Flammeovirga yaeyamensis: one gene and its partner. The protein of the gene in region 1 interacts with the protein of each later gene in a pairwise test. Links are inferred from orthologs where the notes say so. Each region holds a gene or a part of one and is shown on either strand. Other genes may lie near its edges.

Region 1 (3,235 bases):
CATAAGCAACTGTTGGCTTGATTCCTCTTGCCTTCAAATTATCAACTTTACCTTCTTTGTCGTTGATGTTGATATTCTTTGCTTTTAGCTTCTCCGTTCTAAACTCAGAACCAATCACCACATCAAAAGAATTATTTAAATAGCGTTTGTTTACCTCTTCGGCAAATCTCACTTCAGAACCTGTACATAAAACTAATGTGTAACCCTCTTTTTTAAGACTATCCACAACAGTCATCATATAAGGATACACTCTGATATCGTGTTTCTTAAAAAACGATTTTAGATATTTTGGATATTTTGGATTGTTACTTAGTTCAGTTAAACCATTGACTAAATCATCCATAGTTTCAATCTGACTAGTACTATATTTCTTGGCAAAATCTGCCAATGCATAGTTTGGTGATTCAGAAATTAACGTTCCATCCATATCAAAAACAGCAATTTTATCTTGAGCTAGAACAAATTGTGAAACAAATAAAAGGGTAATTAGTAAAATCTTTTTCATTTTCTTCTGCGATTATAGTTTATATCCGTATTAACGTAAAGTTAAGAGTTTATTCATACCATATAAGATCATAAACTTCCCAATTAAGATCAAATACAATTTATTCACTTTTGTTTAGAATTCTGTTTTTTCAAAATTATAATACTATGATTTCTTGATGTAAGACAAAATAGAATCAATAGGTAAAAATTAGGAAAGGTTTGACTGATATTTAAACTTTTCTTATTAAATTATATCAAGCAAAACATCAAGAACTATACATGAAACTATATACTGCACAACAGATAAGAGATTGGGACAAATTCACTATTAAAAACGAACCCATCAAAAGTATTGATTTAATGGAACGTGCCGCTGGCAAATTAACTGATTGGTACCTTGAAAACTGTGGCGGTTATGAAGATGTGAGTATATTTTGTGGTATTGGAAATAACGGTGGTGATGGCTTAGTGATGGCAAGACTCCTCTCCAATGAACAATTTGATGTTAAAGTTTTCATTGTCCACTTTGGAGAAAATCCTTCTCCCGACTTTACTGAAAACTTAGAACGCTTACCTAAGAAAATTGATTGTGTCCACATCAAAGAATCTACTGATATTCCTGAGTTAAACAAAGAAACTGTGATTGTAGATTGCATTTTCGGATCAGGCATCTCTCGTCCTCCAAAAGGAATTACTTTGGATGTGATCACCAAAATCAATAAATCAAACAATCCAGTCATTTCAGTAGATATTGCTTCTGGACTGTATACCGATCATTATTCTACCCATTTTAATAGCATCGTAGAAGCGGATATCACTCTCACATTGGAAGTTCCAAAACTTTCTATGTTGTTCCCTGAAAACGAAAAGAATGTAGGTGAATTACATATACTAAAAATTGGATTAGATAAAGAATATGCAAGGACTGTAGATTCGAATTTCTATTTCACTACTTCACAGACAGCAGAAAAGATTTACAAACCTAGAAAGCGATTTGATCACAAAGGCAAGTTTGGTCATGTGTTATTAGTAGGCGGAAGTAAAGGTATGATTGGTGCCGTACAATTGGCCACTAGATCTGCTTTACGATCTGGTGCTGGTAAAACCTCTGTAATTGTTCCATCTTGTGGTTACGAAATCCTTCAAGCTACCTGCCCTGAAGCCATGTGTATTGCTGATCCATCTAGAAATCATATTGTCGCCTCTACTCTATTAAAGCCTTACACTGCCATTGGTATTGGACCAGGAATAGGAAAACATGAACAAACAAAAAAAGCGATCCGATCGATCATTGAAGACGCTGAAAAGCCGATTGTCTTAGATGCTGATGCTCTTAATCTGTTATCAGAAAATAGCGATTGGTGGGAAATGATTCCCGAAAACTCCATTTTAACTCCTCATGTTGGGGAATTCGAAAGACTAGCTGATATACATTTCATCAATTCATTTGACCGTTTAGAAGCCGCTTCAAAAATGGCTCAGGATCGAAAGGTGATTATTATTCTTAAAGGGGCAAATACTGCGGTCTGTTTACCAAATGGTGAAATTCACTTTAACTCTACTGGTAATCCAGGATTAGCCAAAGGTGGAAGTGGTGATGCTTTGTTGGGATTAATTACTGGTTTACTCGGACAAAAATACAATTCCATGGAAGCAGCTATTCTTGGTGTCTACATTCATGGAAAAGCTGGTGATTATGCCGCACAGAATATGAGTATAGAATCTGTGACCACTTCTGATGTGATTGATCATATTGGGAAAGTGTTTCTTGGGTTTTAGTCTCAAAAGGTTTCTCGGGATGTTGAAACTAAGCTAATTTAAAAATCTTAGTCGGCGTTTCCATCCCTTTCAATTTCACATCACCAATTTCTTCAATGTCAACATCACTCTTTTCCATGCGATCAAAGATGTTTTCTGAGATTAAAAACTGACTGTTATACGTCTTATTTAAAGATTCTATTCTTGCAGCTATGATCACGTTCTTTCCTGTAAGTGAATAGGCTTTTCTTTCGTCGTTACCTATGTTACCTGCTACAATATTTCCGCTATGAAGGCCGATCCCAATCTTTATTTCGGGTATTTTCTCCTCTTCCACTAATTGATTTATACATTGAAGTATTTCAAAGCCTGACTTTACTGCATCCTTTTCATGCCCATCATATTTGATAGGTGCTCCGAAAACTGCCATCAAACCATCTCCTAATAATTGAAGAACTACCCCATTATTTTTTCGAATAATTTCTATCAATTCACCAAAAACAATATTCTGAAATTTAGCAACCTCTGAGGGAGCTCGTGAATCTGCAAAAACAGTAAAATCTCGAATATCTAGGAACATAATGGAGGCATCAAAATTAGTGGTTTTAATTTCTTCTTCGCTGCTAATCATATGCTGAGCGATTTTCTGAGAGATCTGCTGACCAAATAGGCCCCTAATTTTTTCCAATAACCTTTTAGTGACTTTTTGCTCCTGACGTAAATTATGTTCCAATCGTTTTGTCGATTGAGCATAGAAATTAATTAAAAGAGACGTAATTATTATGGTAAAGACTGCATTTGAAATATAGGAAAAATGCAGCATATCTGTATCTAAAGAATAGATACCATGTTTAAAAACAATGGATATTGTTACATAGACTATGCAGATTAATATCAATAATCCGAATTGTACTTTTCTATTCCAATTTGGATTAAAAAAGCTAAGGCCTGCTAAATAGATTAACCAAAAATGAGCACCAAATCCCCATCC
Region 2 (3,286 bases), 2.5 Mb from region 1 along the record:
TCCGCCTAAAAGCTCTAACTCTGCCTGGTTTAAAGCATCTGAAACCTTTGGACTTAATTGATGTGGAAGTTCTACCGTTAAACCAATTTTTCTGAAGACATCTGCATATCTTTCAGGCATTGGCCTAAGCGGTTGCATCACTTTATCTTTTGGTCTAGTAAGCTGTTTTTTGCCCTTACGTCCTTTATCAATTCGAACAACCTTAGTACCTGATGTTTGGAAAAAAGCATCCAAAATAAAAGTTCTTAATACGGAATGTATATCAGCTACTGCTAAAAAAGGACCTTGTGCCTGAAGCGATTTGTATAGATTTCTAAGTCCTTTAAAGCCGTTATGTTCCCCGTTTAAATCAGCTCCAAAAAAGGTTAACCTAGGAATATTTTCGAAAAAAGGCTTTAGAAACGGACGAGAAACCATAACGATTTCGGTATCCGGATTCTGCTTTAAAACCTCTTTAAGCACTGGAACGGTCATAGCCACATCGCCCATTGCTGAAAATCGAAATGCTAGAATTTTTTTTGACATGAAATAAACAGAATGTTGATAAACTTTAGTAATTCTAAGGTTAGACCATTGAAAAGCATAACCCGTCATAAAAATAAAAAGTTGTTTCCAAATACAAAGAGTAATATGAAAACAACTTTTAAAATAATCCTTATTAGAGGATCTATATCATATGATAAGGGAGGATTATTTACCTTCCTTATAAAGTACAGGGTTTAACGAAGGATCGTTGTACATTTTCATTTGCTTGTACACCTTCATGTATTTTTTACCTGCTGCAATATCATTTACTAATTCTTCGATAGCAGTTGATAAATCAACTCTTTGCTCCAAAAGAATATCCAATTTAGCTTGACAAGCTTCTTTGTGCTCAGGAGTAGCGTTTTCACGGTTTACTTCCTCTTGCATATGATAAATTTTCAAAGCAAGAATAGATAAACGGTCAATAGCCCATGCAGGAGACTCAGTATTGATACTTGCTCCATCTACCGCTGCAACATCTTTATATTTTTCCAAGAACCAACTGTCGATATATTCTACAACATCTGTTCTTTCTTGGTTAGAAGCATCAATACGTCTTTTGATTTTCAACGCTTCATCTGGATTAATTTGAGGGTCACGGATGATGTCCTCTAAGTGCCATTGCACAGTATCGATCCAGTTTTTAAGATATAATAGGTGTTGGATATCTTCCTTATCAAATGGGTTTTCGATAGGAGTATCTACGTGGTCTTTTATATGATAAGTATCGATGCTTTGTGCAAAGATTTTATTACAATTTTCTGTAAACTGCATAGATGCTTTTGTTTGTTATCTATAAATTTTCACAAAGATAGAAAAATGCATTAAGCATTCATCATTCTTTGTCTATTCGCTTCAAAAATGATGATACCGGCTGCAACACCAACATTCAATGAACTCACTTTACCTGTCATTGGAATTTTAGCCAATTTATCAGAGATATGAATTAATTCGCTATTGATACCGTCTTCCTCAGAACCCATAATAATAGCTGTTGGTCCTTCCAAATCGATGTAGTACACATCTTTAGAACCTTTCTCAGTACAAGAAACTAACTGAAGTCCTGCTTCTTGAATCTCAATTACTGTTTGAGTTAAATTGTCAACTCTTGCTACAGGAATATGGTTTAAGGCACCTGCTGATGTTCTTACAGCATCACTACCAATTTGTGCAGAACCTTTCTTAGGGATCACAATTAAATCTACTCCGGCACATTCCGCCGTTCTAGCGATGGCACCAAAGTTTCTAACATCAGTTACTCTGTCTAAAACCAGAACTAAAGGAACTTTACCTTCTTCGTAAGCAGTAGCAATTACATTTTGAGGATCCACATAGTCGATGGCTGGAACGAAACCAATCACCCCTTGGTGGTTCTTAGAAGTAATACGTTGTAATTTTTCTTGAGGAACACGAGAAACCACGATACCTGCTTTGTTGGCCATTTTATGAATTGCCGCCACAGACTCGTTAGATGAATCTCTTTGAATAAATAATTTCTCGAATTGTTTTCCTGCTTCTAAGGCCTCGAAGATCGGCTGAATACCATACATGATATCTTCAGCATTTGTTTTTGGACGTGGTGATCTTCTAAAATGATTCTTTTTATTATTATCGTACATAATATTGTAATGAACTTGGAAATGAACCCAGCACATAACTCTAATTGCACTTGGTTCCACATGCAAAGGTAATGGAAGAATTTAACAACTGATTAGAATAGTTGTAAACTTCTCATAATCATTTTATAAAAGGAGTGTTTTTTTTAGTTTACTTCATCATGTTGCTCACAAACATCGAATTGTGACATATCTTCTCTACCATTTGCAGAAATTTCGTCGTAGTTGCTTTGAATATCTGTTACACGGAATAACTCATCGTAATAGTACTCCCAGATTTCGTTATTTTCTTTATCTAAAGAAGGGACTCCCCAATTGGTAGAAGTCATGATACTGTTTCTATACAGCTTACCGTGATACTCAAGTTTACCATTTCCTCTATGGTGATAACCTAATAGTGCATGACATAATTCATGAGATACTGTAGAAAGCATCGCAGCTTCATCTCCATTCATATATTTCTTCCAATTCTTAGAAGTTTTATTGATGTTGACATTACTAGTCATTGGGTTACCCTTACCATTAATGCCTGAATAAGATGTTGTATGGATGGTGACTTTTTTATTTTTAAAGAAGACATTTCTTTTTGATGCCTCTTGAATATATCGATCGACCATAGGCTTTAATTTTAAAGCGTCTTGATCTTTGTATTCCACATTAACTTCATCAGCGGGAACGTGTTCGTCTAGTAAAACACATGACTGGAGGGAAACAAATAGCAGGAGTATGAATAGTAAGCGATGTTGCATGAGAGATATATAAATTATTGTTCTTATATATCTATTAACTCAAGACCAGCACATTAGATCGCAATTGTTAATACTTGTTCGGTTAATACGTTTTAACACAATTTAAAGGTTGTCGCAAAAGTCAATTATAAGCTGATAAGCCCCTTTAAAGTTACTTAAAGGCAAGGGAGTCCGATCGTTGACATCGTGATAATGAGTCCATGATTTTCCCATTAAATAAAAGAAAAATGAAGGTACTCCTGCTTCGCTGAAGAAATAATGATCAGAGTTAGCTGCTTTTCCTCTAGATTGTATAGAAGACAGATAATTGGCCTCCTTATTTAACGAGTCGAGTAATTGATATTGTTCCGTATATACTTTTCCATTCACGGCCATCATGCCGTCTTCACCAGTGCC

The links.
Region 2: the proteins of KMW28_RS12455 (region 1) and rlmB interact in binary tests that used the Escherichia coli proteins (3 or more experiments, as listed by UniProt). The link is inferred for Flammeovirga yaeyamensis from one-to-one orthologs.

Annotation. Positions count from the first base shown.
Region 1 is NZ_CP076132.1:3,149,133-3,152,367, forward strand. Bases 121-3,015 are described here. They hold KMW28_RS12455 (NAD(P)H-hydrate dehydratase), read left to right. Parts: upstream 121-765; coding sequence 766-2,265; downstream 2,266-3,015. Other genes in these bases: KMW28_RS12450 (HAD family hydrolase), read right to left, coding at 121-505; KMW28_RS12460 (adenylate/guanylate cyclase domain-containing protein), read right to left, coding at 2,294-3,015. In the rest of the region: more of KMW28_RS12450, read right to left, coding at 1-120; more of KMW28_RS12460, read right to left, coding at 3,016-3,235. UniProt on the Escherichia coli protein: Bifunctional enzyme that catalyzes the epimerization of the S- and R-forms of NAD(P)HX and the dehydration of the S-form of NAD(P)HX at the expense of ADP, which is converted to AMP.
Region 2 is NZ_CP076132.1:609,253-612,538, forward strand. Bases 248-3,193 are described here. They hold rlmB (23S rRNA (guanosine(2251)-2'-O)-methyltransferase RlmB), read right to left. Parts: upstream 2,145-3,193; coding sequence 1,350-2,144; downstream 248-1,349. Other genes in these bases: KMW28_RS02440 (glycosyltransferase family 9 protein), read right to left, coding at 248-525; KMW28_RS02445 (DUF4254 domain-containing protein), read right to left, coding at 691-1,299; KMW28_RS02455 (hypothetical protein), read right to left, coding at 2,288-2,890; KMW28_RS02460 (M28 family metallopeptidase), read right to left, coding at 2,993-3,193. Also shown: more of KMW28_RS02440, read right to left, coding at 1-247; more of KMW28_RS02460, read right to left, coding at 3,194-3,286. UniProt on the Escherichia coli protein: Specifically methylates the ribose of guanosine 2251 in 23S rRNA.